3 regions of the Psychrobacter sp. AOP7-B1-25 genome follow, and region 2 is predicted to be linked to each of the others. Evidence: predicted binding sites of a transcription regulator. Region 2 holds the regulator's gene; each other region holds the start of a gene.
What was found. The regulator PhoB, encoded in region 2, activates phosphate uptake and scavenging genes when phosphate is short. The targets are predictions, from matches to a motif close to TGTCATNAANCTGTCATAA.

Region 1 (4,578 bases), on a different contig from region 2:
ATAAAACTCTATATCTCTTTATATAACTGGCGTCCTTCGTTGTTATATTTCTTAGTCATCTCGGCCATGCCTTGGCGAATTTCCTCAGCGGTGGCTTCACCAACTTGTCTGACAAGCTCTGTATCTACCTCTTTGATTAGATGACCAGCGTCAGTTAAGTCACCTGTTTGCGGCGTTACTTTTTGGTTGGCAGCATCTTTATCCAGTCCTGCTGCATATTCACGCACGTTTTGAGTGATTTTCATTGAACAGAACTTAGGGCCACACATGGAGCAAAAGTGTGCCGATTTGTGTGCGTCTTTCGGCAACGTTTCATCGTGATATTCGCGTGCAGTATCAGGATCGAGCGCCAGATTGAACTGATCATCCCAGCGGAATTCGAAACGTGCTTTAGACAGTGCGTTGTCACGAGCCTGTGCTCCTGGATGACCTTTAGCAAGGTCAGCAGCGTGCGCAGCAATCTTATAGGTGATGATGCCATCTTTGACGTCTTTTTTATTCGGTAGGCCCAAGTGTTCTTTTGGCGTGACATAGCATAGCATCGCTGTACCAAACCAACCAATCATCGCTGCACCAATAGCACTAGTAATATGGTCATAGCCTGGGGCGATGTCTGTCGTCAATGGCCCTAAAGTATAGAAAGGCGCATCCGCACACAGCTCAAGTTGCAAGTCCATGTTTTCTTTGATGCGGTTCATCGCGACGTGTCCAGGGCCTTCGATCATCACCTGTACATCGTGCTCCCATGCCACCTTGGTTAATTCACCAAGCGTACGTAGCTCGCCAAACTGTGCTTCATCATTGGCATCTTGCAAACAACCAGGACGCAAGCCGTCACCCAAGCTAAAGGCCACATCGTACTGTTTCATGATTTCACAGATGTCTTCGAAATGCGTATATAAAAAGCTTTCTTTATGATGGGCTAGACACCATTGCGCCATGATAGAACCACCGCGAGAGACGATACCTGTCAGACGTTTTGCGGTCAGTGGTACATAGCGTAATAGTACGCCAGCATGAATAGTAAAGTAATCTACGCCTTGCTCTGCTTGTTCGATTAACGTATCACGGAATATCTCCCACGTTAGATCTTCAGCAACGCCATCAACTTTTTCTAGAGCCTGATAAATAGGTACCGTACCAATCGGCACAGGTGAGTTACGGATTAGCCATTCACGGGTTTCATGAATGTGATTACCTGTCGATAAATCCATAATGGTATCCGCACCCCAACGCGTGGCCCACGTCATTTTGGACACTTCTTCATCGATAGACGAACCCAACGCTGAGTTACCGATATTGGCATTGATTTTCACTAAAAAATTGCGCCCGATGATCATCGGCTCAGATTCAGGGTGGTTGATGTTGTTTGGGATAATCGCGCGTCCAGCCGCCACTTCATCACGAACGAATTCAGGAGTAATGATTTGAGGCGTATTGGCGCCGAAGCTTTCGCCATCGTGTTGACGCATATCGGTCAGTTCATGCTGCTTTTGCGTTTCACGGATAGCGATATATTCCATCTCGGGGGTGATAATGCCGCGACGCGCGTAGTACATTTGTGTGACGTTGCCAGCTTTTCCATCGACATTTTTGGCACGGCTTGGTTTGTCGATATGAGCGAATCTAAGGTTGGCGGTGGTAATGTCACGGGCACGAGCTTGTCCGTAAGAGCTAGACAGTCCGCTTAACTGCTCGGTATCACCGCGTTCATTTATCCAGCTTTCACGTAGTTTTGGTAGACCTTTAGTCAAGTCAATTTCGACATTAGGATCGGTATATACACCTGAGGTGTCATACACATAAAATGGCGGATTATGCTCACCGTCTTTATCTCCAGCACCGCCAACAGGCGTATCAGCCAAGCTAATTTCACGCATCGGTACTTGAATGTCAGGTCTTGAGCCTTCGATATAGACTTTTCTTGAGGCAGGTAAGGTACGATGCAAGTCGCGCGCATCTTCTTCGAAACGGGCATCACTTGCGGCACGGTGGGCTGGGGTTTTTAGCGCATCTGCTTTTTTATCTGCTTTGACGTTGTTCGTGTCAGCAGCATTTGAAGCAAGCGTTGTGTTGTCGGCTGGGTTATGCGTTTGGGCTTTCGGTGCAATTGAGGTGGTGTCTGCAGTAGTCATATGCTGTCCTAGCGTGTTGGTTTTTGAATAAAATCAACACCGCCAGTATCTGCGGGGGTAGGCATCTATCATCTAGACAAGTTTATATCATGAACACACAACTTCGACCAAAAAGTATCGTCGCGCATGGTGGTCATCAAATATTGGACGCAGCTTGATATCCTCTCTTCTTGTCTGATTATGCATCACGCATATTAAGACAGTAGTGATGATAAAAATGTATTTCTACGCGCCCTTTGTCATAAATAACAAAGTGCTTAAGACTTCCCTGCGTCGGTACTAACCGCATCAGGTTCGGCGGGTGATCTCTCAGCGAATGTATCAAGCCGACTACTTTAATAAAGCAAGTTTAATAAAGTGAGCCAAAAATACACCGCACCCCGAGTCTGTCAGTGTTGTAAATCAGCCTTCATACTAACAAAATTCTGTACCAACGGCTAATGGTATTTGGATACAAATATTCTGTGTCAAACACACGGTTCAATATTTTCGTGAATAATTTTTTTGATGTTAATAGGTGAGGGTGCTTAGTATTACTAGGCTGTAGACAAATTGTTCAAATATTATGTAAAACGAATGAAGGATTCTAGAAGTTGTCATTAAAGTGTCATAAAGATTTGGCAAGATAACACGCATATCACAAGCAATGCTTTTTTATACCGTTGTTAAACTTCAGGAGTCTTACATGCGTTATTCGTTATTAGCAGTGGCCGTCAGTTGTACATTAATGCTTACGGCGTGTAATCAGTCAACAGATACGACAGAGCCAACTGCTGACACTAGCAGTAGCGCTGTGACAACAGCTGAAACAACCTCTCAAACAGCATCTTCTGCTACGTCAGATTTTAAATCTGCTGAAAATATTGCTATGAATATTACAGGTGCAGGTGCGTCGTTCCCGCAGCCTATCTACGCGAAATGGTCATATGACTACAATGCTGCGACCGGCGGCCAAGTTAACTATCAGTCGATTGGTTCATCTGGTGGTATCAAACAAATTCAATCAAAAACAGTAGATTTTGGTGCTTCTGATGCACCAATGACGCCTGAAGAGTTAAACGAAGCAGGTTTGATTCAGTTCCCAACAGTCATCGGTGGTGTGGTACCAATCGTCAATATTGATGGCGTTGAGCCAGGTGCACTAAAGCTAGATGGTACAACGTTGGCCGATATCTATTTGGGTAAAATTAGTAACTGGAATGACCCTGCTATTCAAGCCATGAACCCAGACTTGACCTTGCCAGACGCAGCAATCACAACGGTTTTCCGCTCAGATGGTTCAGGTACGACTTTCAACTTCACTGATTATCTTGCCAAGGTTTCACCAGACTGGAAGGACACCGTTGGCGTTGATAAAACCGTCAAATGGCCGACCTCTGCTACTGGTGCAGGTGGTAAAGGCAATGAAGGTGTTTCAAGCTACGTAAACCGCATGAAAAACTCTATCGGCTATGTTGAGTATGCTTACGCTAAGCAAAACAAAATGTCACATACTGCGCTAGAAAATGCAGCTGGCAACATCGTACAGCCATCTGCTGAGACATTTGCTGCGGCAGGTGATATTGACTGGTCACAACAAGAAGGCTTCTATAAGGTCATCACCAACTCTGAGACTGACCAAGCATGGCCAATCGCTGCTGCGACCTTTATCTTGGTACATAAGCAACCAGAAAATCCTCAGCAAGTCGCTGGCGTGTTGAACTTCTTTGACTGGGCTTATAGCCAAGGTGATGATGATGCTATGGCATTAGACTACGTACCATTTTCTGACACGGCAGTAGCCTTGTTCAAAGAGAAGTGGAATGAAGTCCAAGGTAGTGATGGACAACCTGTCTACAAGCCAGCTCAGTAATTTGTTTCTGCTAAATACTATTTAGCATCCGACAAGTTACCCTCTCGAATAACTATTCTCCGGTAGTTGTTTGAGAGGTTTTAACACAGCAAATTTGTTGAATACATCTCGATAGATATGTTTACTCATACCGTTTAAGTTTGTTGTGTTAAAACCTGAGATACATCTTTTTGATATTTCGATTCATCCCATTCAATGCTGAGACACTTATGACAGACTTAAGGTCCCAACTGGCTAAACAAAAACGTTATGACGCTTTATTTGTGAATTCTACCAAAGCGTTTGCCATACTCGTCCTTCTATCTCTAGGGGGGATTTTGGTGTCTCTAATTATTGGAGCATGGCCGAGTATTCAAGAGTTTGGTTTGGGATTTTATACCAGTAATAATTGGGACACGGTTGCCAATGAATACGGTGCATTAGCACCTATTTACGGTACCTTAATTACCTCATTTATCGCCATTGTTATTGCTGTGCCAGTCAGTTTCGGTATTGCTATATTTTTAACCGAGATGTGTCCTAAGTTCCTTAAAAAGCCCCTTGGTATCGCCATTGAGTTATTGGCTGGTATCCCATCTATCATCTATGGCA
Region 2 (4,578 bases):
AGTTTGGGAAGCACAAGAAACAGGAAGTAGCAAAGAGAGCCAGTTGCTCAGAGTCGTTGATCGCTTATTGCCGTTTTTACTTAATCTAAATACCAACGGCACAACATGGATTGAGCTTGGCGTCACGCGCTCGCAGGTGGAGGGTGCTCATGCATTTATTAAAGACAGCTTTCCTCCTATCCATGATTGGCTCTCACGTAATATTAAATATGCCACTCAGCAGGGCTGGCTGATTGACGCATAAATCTACATAGATAACCGATATAAAAAAGTCAGTTAAGCATAATGAGGTACGCTTAACTGAGCTAATATTTTGAGTGTTTTTATATAAGTATGTTATTGAGCGTTCGCCATTCCTAGCAATTGACCCATTTGCACGATGCCGTTGGCTTGCATACTCTCTAGCCAGTCGGCCTTTGCTGCTTTTGGTAACACTACGATAGCCGTTGAGCCCAAATAGAAGCGTCCAAGCTCTTCGCCTGCCGCAAACTGCATGTCATGATCGGACTCGAATATGTCGTCAGTACGGGCAATCTTGCCAGTGGCGACAGTTTCAATACCAGCAACGATCATAGCGCCAACCATTACAACAGCTGCTTTGCCATACTTGGTATCAAACATACAGACCAGACGCTCATTACGCGCAAACAAATCTGGCACATTAGCCGCCGTAGTATTGTTGACCGAAAACAGGGTGCCAGGGACATAGCGAGTCTTGGTCAATGTGCCAGTAAATGGCATATGCACACGGTGATAATTACTAGGTGCTAAGTAGATGGTCGCAAAACTACCATCAGCAAAATAACTGCCATCTTCACTATCAGCAAGCAATTGGCCGATATCATAGTGACGACCTTTTGCTTGCAGTAGTTTATGATCTTCGATTTGTCCTAGCTGAGAGATAATACCATCTGCAGGACTCACGATACCGTTTGCAGTAGCGTCGATGGCACGAGCGTCTTCTCTAAGCTCGCGGGTAAAAAAATCGTTGAAGCTTTCATAAGCGTTCAGGCTTTGGCGCTCGTACTCGTCTAAGCTGATGTTATAAGCTTTGGCAAAGCTACGAATAAAAGTGCGTTTGACATAAGGGTGGCGACTGGCGGCCAAACGTCCAGCGACTTTACTGAGCTTTTGCTGCGGCACAAGCTGTTGTAAGGTGGTAAATACATTCATAATAAGGCTACCAAAATAAGGTGTAATATAATAAATAATAGTCAAGTTAATGACGGTATTTTATCATGGACAGCATATTATTGTATGGCCATAATCGTTAAGGAATCAGTAAATGAAAGCACTCATACAACGGGTGAAGCGCGCTAGTGTGGTCGTTGACCAACAGTGTATTGGTGAGATTGAGCATGGGGTATTGGCGTATATCGGCTTGGGTCACGAAGATGATTTTGCTGCTGCACAGCGTATGATCGATAAAGTACTGACCTATCGTATTTTTGAAAACGATGACGATCCTGCCAAATTTGGTAAACTGGATAAAAACGTTCAGCAGGTTGGTGGTGGGCTGTTATTAGTCTCGCAATTTACCTTGATGGCAAAAACAGACAAAGGACGTCGACCAGACTTTGGTGGTGCGATGGCACCTGCTGCTGCGCAAGCGTTATTTGAACAACTGGTCGATTATGCCAAAACCAAGCATTCGAACGTAGCAACTGGTCAGTTTGGTGCGGATATGCAAGTGTCGAGCGTCAATGATGGGCCGCTTAATTTTTTGTTAGAAATCTGATTTTAGAGTGTCATCAAGCTGTCATAATTAATCCGTTTAATAGATAGAGACTGGTGAGTATATATCGCCTTTTTACATGCTAGATTTTGTCCGCTAACACCGAGAATGTCCTATGTATAATGAGCAAATTTTGATTGTTGAAGATGAGCCTGCGATTCGTGAAATGGTTGTCATGACGCTAGAGATGGCTGGATTTGATAGCTTGCAAGCAGCTGACGTGTCAGAGGCGCATCAGCAAGTAGTCGATCATAGACCGTCGTTAATACTGTTAGATTGGATGTTACCTGGTGACAAGAGCGGTGTGGATTTTTGTCGCATGCTCAAAAACGACGAGCTACTCTCTGAAATACCCGTCATTATGTTAACGGCAAAAAGCGAAGAAGACAGTAAGGTACATGGTCTTGATGCAGGCGCAGATGATTATATGACCAAGCCTTTTTCGACGCGTGAACTGATTTCTAGAATCAAGGCTGTACTACGTCGTAGTAGCGCGATGAGTAGCGACAAACCTATCGAAATTGGTCAACTAAGTCTAGATACCAAAAGCCAACGTGTGACAGCTGCAGGTAAAATCGTTGATGTTGGACCTACAGAGTATCGCCTATTGGCATTTTTCATGAGCCACCCTGAGCGCGCCTATACACGAACGCAGCTACTCGATCAGGTATGGGGTGGCAATGTATATATCGAAGATCGAACCATCGATGTGCATATCAAACGTCTACGTAAGTTACTGCGGCCTTATGAGTGTGATACATTGATACAAACGGTACGTGGAACAGGCTATCGATTTTCTAGCCTGATTGAGCCGAGTTAATCTTGTACAAATAACGCCGCAGCAATATTGAGGCAGCGGATAGTGGTAAGGATAAGAAATGGACAAGATAGCGCCAGCACAAAGTGAGCAATCAGCTTTACTAGAGCAAATCTCTACTCAAAGTACGGCAGAGCAACTCAAAAAAATAGGCAGTGCACTACGAGCCTTGCGCGATGCCGTGATTTTGCTCAATGATAATGACGGGCTAGAGTGGTGGAATCAGGCAGCGCAAGACTTATTGCTACTGCAACCAGAGGATAAGGGTCAGAACATCTTTGACTTTATCGCCGTACCTGAGTTCCGCCAGTACTATGAAGGTACAACGATACCTAACGATGGCGTCCATATAGAGTCATGGCAAGACCGTAGCCGATACTTGAAGTGCGAATTGACCCCTTTCGGCGATGAAAAACTGTTGTTTGTATACGATGTGACCCGCTTGCGGCACTTAGAACAAATGCGTCAGGATTTTGTGGCGAATGTCTCGCATGAGCTTAGAACACCATTGACTGTAATGATGGGCTATCTAGAAAATTTCTCCGATCAGCCAGATATGCCGCCGCAATGGCGTCGCGGTTTTGAGCTGATGACGCAGCAAACTGCCCGTATGAACAGAATCGTAAATGACTTACTACTACTGTCTAAGATCGAAATTGAAGAATCGCACGAGCTGCATTACATAGATATGACTAAGCTGCTGACCAATATCTACGACGATGCACAAGCGTACAACCAAGCGTACAAACACATTATTCATTTGCATATAGATACGTATGACGGGTTGTACGGATCAGAGATGTATTTGAATAGCGCATTGTCTAACTTAGTAATCAATGCAATAAAATATACGCCAAAGGGTGGCAATATTACTATCAGTTGGACAAGGACGTCTGATGGCTGTCGTTTCGCTGTCGAAGACGATGGTATCGGTATTGCGCCAGAGCATATCGCCCGTTTGACAGAGCGTTTCTATCGTATTGACAAAGGTCGTAGCCGTGCAACGGGCGGTACAGGGTTGGGATTAGCGATTGTAAAACACGTATTGCACCAGCACGAAGCGCAATTGCAAATCGATTCAGTAGAAGGGGAAGGATCAACATTTAGTGTGGTATTTCCCTCAAACTATGTAAGATCTGCTACGGCCAATTAATGTAATTTCTGGCCTATATTAAGGATAGTTTTTCGGTAGCAGTTTTTGGTTAATATAAACTTAATACAACGATATACTTTCAAATATCTATCAATCCTTTTGCAGAAGTGGATAAGGGTTCACCGCACTGCCGTTAATATAGATTCCATAATGCACGTGTGGCGGCGTTCCTTTTGCGTTACCGCTATCACCCACATAACCTATCACGTCGCCTTGGTTTACCCAGTCATTGGGGGAGATGTCAGCATAGTCTTCTAGATGAGCGTAGTAATGTCCTGCACCGCCTGGCCCTACCACCACGACCACACGACCACCCAACGTATTCTCACCAACCTTGCTTACTACCCCTTGCGTAGTCGACTGTACGGGAGTATTGCGCGGCGCAAAGATATCGATACCTTCGTGGGAGCGACCTTGGCTACGTGCAGCGCCCCAAGTATCGGTCAGGTTTCGTTCTGGTAGTGGACTAGGTAAGCTGTTTTCTGTCGGCAGCTCTTGTTGCAATAGACTCAATTGCTGCCATTTGGCAACCACAAATGACTGTGTTTGTTGACTGATACTGGGTAGCAGTTTATCGAAGACAAATAATAGTGCTAGCAATACAATAGCCTTAATCAATAGGCTGATTAAACGACTAAAAAAAGAGGGTCTGGGAGGCTGGTTGTTTCCATCTGCTAGCATTAATGTCTCTTATGTATTTGATGTTGTTTGAGGTTCTATTATAAAAGCTTCGTCTCATAACGTATGTATCGCATTGTTATCTATAGCTTTTACCCCCATATATATCCTTGTGATCAAAGATATAGACAGTAAGTATAGTTTTGTCTATGTAATACCTTTGCCGTGTCTCGACGTTGCTACTGATGGTTGATG
Region 3 (4,578 bases), on a different contig from region 2:
TTATTAATTCGCAACGTTGGTCATCTAATGCAAAACCCTGCTATTTTGGTAGATTTGGGTGAGGGTGAAGAGCAGATATTTGAAGGTCTAATGGATGGTTTGATCACGCCACTATTATCGCTCAATGATATCAAAGGTAAAAACGAGCTATCAAACTCACGCCAAGGCTCAATGTATATCGTGAAGCCAAAAATGCATGGCCCTGAAGAAGTCAAAATGGCCAATGATTTATTCAATGCATCAGAAGACTTGTTAGGTTTGGAGCGCAATACGCTCAAAATCGGCATCATGGATGAAGAGCGCCGTATGACGGTCAACTTAAAAGAAGCAATTCGCCAAGCCAAAGAGCGCGTTATCTTCATTAACACAGGTTTCTTAGACCGTACTGGCGATGAGATGCATACCAGTATGAATGCAGGCCCGTTTGTACCGAAAGGCGAGATGAAATCGCAAGCATGGCAGCCTGCTTATGAGCAATGGAACGTCGATATCGGTCTAGAGACAGGACTACAAGGTCACGCGCAGATTGGTAAGGGGATGTGGGCTAAGCCTGATGAAATGAAAGAGATGATGGATACCAAAGCCGATCATCCGAAGTCTGGTGCTAGCACTGCGTGGGTACCATCACCAACGGGCGCTACCTTGCATAGCATACACTATCATCAAGTGAGTGTGTCTGATGTACAGGACACGCTAAAATCACGCGAGCGTGCGAGTTTAGATGACATCTTAACCATTCCATTAGCAAAAAATACCGACTGGACTGACGAAGAGAAGCAGCAAGAGCTTGAAAACAATGCTCAAGGTATCTTAGGTTATGTCGTACGCTGGGTAAATCAAGGCGTAGGTTGCTCGAAGGTACCAGATATCAACGATGTAGGTCTCATGGAAGATCGTGCTACTTTGCGAATCTCGAGCCAACATATTGCCAACTGGTTGCATCATGGCGTAGTCAGTGAGCAGCAAGTGATGGATACGATGAAACGTATGGCCAAGGTCGTCGATGAGCAAAATACAGGCGATGCTGACTATCAATCGATGGCAGATGATTTTGATGGGTCTTATGCATTCAGAGCCGCCTGTGATTTAGTCTTTAAAGGACGTGAGCAGCCTAGTGGTTATACGGAGCCATTATTGCATCAAGCACGTTTGGATCTAAAAGCAAACGCTTAGATTTATAGGGTAAATAAGATTAATATTAGGGCATACTAAACGAGCAAGTATGATAATTATTCTTGCTTGTTTGTAACTGTTAAATGTGTCAGAAATAAGTCATAAGGATGTTGTAAGCGCTATTTATTTATCTATAAATAGCGCTTTATTTTGGTCGATTAGTTAATATCCATTACAATAATTTAAGACTATTAGTATTGGTATTAACCAGTGGTATTCGTATCTAATTGAGTAAATAGAAGTTTTTTAGCGATTGCTCAAATATGAGGCGTTATTTGTTATTCGATAATGGATGTATCGAAAAAGCAAAAAAATATGTTGCAAATTATGTCAAAGTTGATATGCTTGTACTCGAAGTATGAGTTTGGTAACGGATGTTACGCACGGAGCAATAAAGACCAAACGTTACATGGCAGTTGCGTTGTTTAATCCCAGTCATGTGTGTCATGGTTTTTTACCTTACTGTAATAGCAATTCGCCACACTTGTTTCTGACTAATCTCGGTAGCCAGTTACACATTATATCTTTGAGGATTTGTGACGATACCATTATGGGCGCCAGCTAATAATAGCTTGCTCATTACTACAATTGTAAAGTGGAGATACCCCATGAAAAAACTACTTTTAGCTACAGCAATCGCAGCCCTATCTGTATCTGCAGCCAATGCAGCACCAACTGTATATGGTAAAGCATTCGTTACTGCTGACTACATCAACGCTGACCGTGATGGTAGTGATGATTTATATGACGTAGATAGCGATTCAGTACAAGTTAACTCAAACATTTCACGCCTTGGTTTCAAAGGTTCTGAAGCGATTACTGCTAACACTGATGTTATCTATCAGTTAGAATATGGTATCGCTATTGATGGTAATGATGACAACATTGGTTTCAAAAGCCGTGATACCTATCTTGGTCTAGACAACAAAGACTTTGGTCAGTTCCGTTTTGGTCGTAACTACTCAGTAACTGACTACATCAACAACGTGACTGTGACTGAAGGTTACTGGGATAACCTAGGTGTTAGTAACCTTGATATGGAAGGCGATGTACTTGACGCTGTAACTATGGCTGATGGCGGCCGTGTTAATGACTCTATCGTTTGGATTGCGCCTAAATACAACGGCTTGCCTTTAGAGCTTGCTCTACAATATGGTGCTGATGAGACATTCGTTTCTGACAGTGATGACCGCGACAGTGGCTACGGTGCTTCATTAATGTTTGACCAAGGTACTGGCTTCACTGCTGGTGTTGCGTATGAAAAAGACATGAGCCAAGCTGGTGATCTTCTACGTGGTAGTGCAACTGTTGATCTAGGTAAATATATGACTGCACCAGTTATGCTAGGTGCTATGTATCAAGTAACTGACTTCGATGACGGTGCTGAAGACGAAAAAGGTTTAATCGTAAGTGCTGAAATGGGTCTAAACAACTTTGCTCGTCCAGCCTCTGTATACGTACAGTACAACGGTACTGAAAACCTAGCTGGTATTGACAACCGTGATTCAGATCAAGTAGTTGTAGGTGGTAAATACAACTTCAAAGACAACATGATTGCTCATGCTTATATCGGTAACAACTCTGCCGAAGACGGAGCTAGCAATACTGATCTTGATATCTTCGCATTGGGTGGCGGTCTAGAATACTTATTCTAATATCACACTTAATTAGATTATAAGAAACTCATCCTTCGGGGTGAGTTTTTTTATGTCATAAAAAATCATAACCAATATGTAAACTTTGGTTTTTTCATCTTACTGTAATATTTGCTTGGTAAAGTTATGTCTAAGCAGTTCTTATGGCTCGCTATATATTATGGTTTCAAAGGCATACAACCTAAAACTATTATATATCTAATGATCTTAGACCATTTATCACTCAAATCGTAAAGTGGAGATATCCTTTGAAAAAATTACTTTTAGCTTCAGCAATTGCAACGCTATCAGTTTCTACTGTTCAAGCAGCCCCAACTGTCTACGGTAAGGCATTTGTGACTGCTAACTATGTCAATGCTGAACTTGATCGCCAGTCGATGGATTTGCCAAATGATGCTATCTATGTCAATGAAGACAACGACTCTGTACAAGTTAGCTCACACTCTTCACGTTTAGGGTTCAAAGGATCTGAAGCAATAACTGCCAATACAGACGTCATCTATCAATTAGAGTACGGTATCAAAATCGATGACAGTGGTTCAGATAACATTGGTTTCAAAAGTCGTGACACTTATCTGGGTTTAAACAACGAAAACTTTGGTCAATTTCGATTCGGTCGTAACTACTCAGTTTCTGATTACATTAACAACGTGACTGTAAATGAAGGCTATTGGGATAACATTGGCGCAAGTTCTTTAGGTGATAGCAATACACTAACTGAAGCTCTTACTTTGACTGATGGCGAACGTATCAATAACTCAATCGTATGGATTGCGCCTAAATACAATGACTTGCCAGTAGAACTTGCATTACAGTATGGTGCTGATGAATCGTTTGTCTCTGATAATGATGATCGCGATAGTGGCTTCGGCGCTTCGTTAATGTTTGATCCAGGTGCAGGTTTTACCGCTGGTGTGGCTTACGACAAAGATATGAGTGTCACAGGTGAGATTCTACGCGGTAGTGCTAGTGTCGATTTAGGTAAATACATGGCTTATCCAGTGACGCTAGGCGCGCTATATCAACAAGTAGATTTTGATGACACTAACGATGAAGAGAAAGGTTTGGTCGTCAGCGCTGAAATGGGTTTGACCAATTTCGCACGTCCAGCTTCTGTCTATCTACAGTATGACAAAACTGAAAACTTAGCAGGCCTAGGTGGTAATGATTCAGACCAAATCGTATTGGGCGGTAAATATGAGTTCAAAGACAACATGATTGCACATGCTTATATCGGCAAAAACTCAGCAGATTTGGAAAATGGTCTGCTAGTGGTTAGAAACTATGACGATAATACTATATCTGAAGTTGATGCTCGCGGTGATGCTGATGTGTTCGCTATCGGCGGTGGTTTAGAATACAAATTCTAAATCAGATAGTTTTATAAGTTGTTTATCAAGACTCATCCTTTAGGGTGAGTTTTTTATTGTGTAATGTTTTAATAATAGAAAAATGTTTGCTACTAGTGTAAAAACACAAGAGTTTCAGACAGTTTGCGTTTTTGCCCTATATTTTATGGCGTATTTTTAGTAAAATCCTTCTTTACCAATTACCGACAGAGTACTATGACCAAGTTTATATTCGTGACCGGTGGGGTAGTGTCCTCACTAGGAAAAGGTATCACCGCAGCTTCTCTTGCAGCGGTCTTAGAAGCACGTGGCGTGACCGTCACGATGACCAAAATGGATCCGTATATTAACGTCGATCCAGGTACAATGAGTCCATTTCAGCATGGTGAAGTATTCGTCAC

Region 1: a site for PhoB is predicted at 2,730-2,748, ahead of pstS (phosphate ABC transporter substrate-binding protein PstS). Genes of this name have one in related genera too.
Region 3: a site for PhoB is predicted at 2,921-2,939, ahead of ACT3QR_RS06130 (porin). Genes of this name have one in related genera too.

The regions. Positions count from the first base shown of each region.
Region 1 covers NZ_JBQSVK010000002.1:158,632-163,209, reverse strand. The annotation lists gene thiC (phosphomethylpyrimidine synthase ThiC) at 9-2,135, opposite strand; TPP riboswitch at 2,384-2,528, opposite strand; gene pstS (phosphate ABC transporter substrate-binding protein PstS) at 2,821-3,987, shown strand; gene pstC (phosphate ABC transporter permease subunit PstC) at 4,197-4,578, shown strand, end outside.
Region 2 covers NZ_JBQSVK010000012.1:33,762-38,339, reverse strand. The annotation lists gene ACT3QR_RS10160 (HD domain-containing protein) at 1-244, shown strand, start outside; gene asd (archaetidylserine decarboxylase) at 337-1,173, opposite strand; gene dtd (D-aminoacyl-tRNA deacylase) at 1,286-1,738, shown strand; gene phoB (phosphate regulon transcriptional regulator PhoB) at 1,851-2,555, shown strand; gene phoR (phosphate regulon sensor histidine kinase PhoR) at 2,614-3,705, shown strand; gene ACT3QR_RS10135 (M23 family metallopeptidase) at 3,796-4,386, opposite strand.
Region 3 covers NZ_JBQSVK010000005.1:2,369-6,946, forward strand. The annotation lists gene ACT3QR_RS06120 (malate synthase G) at 1-1,173, shown strand, start outside; gene ACT3QR_RS06125 (porin) at 1,782-2,828, shown strand; gene ACT3QR_RS06130 (porin) at 3,077-4,198, shown strand; gene ACT3QR_RS06135 (CTP synthase) at 4,394-4,578, shown strand, end outside.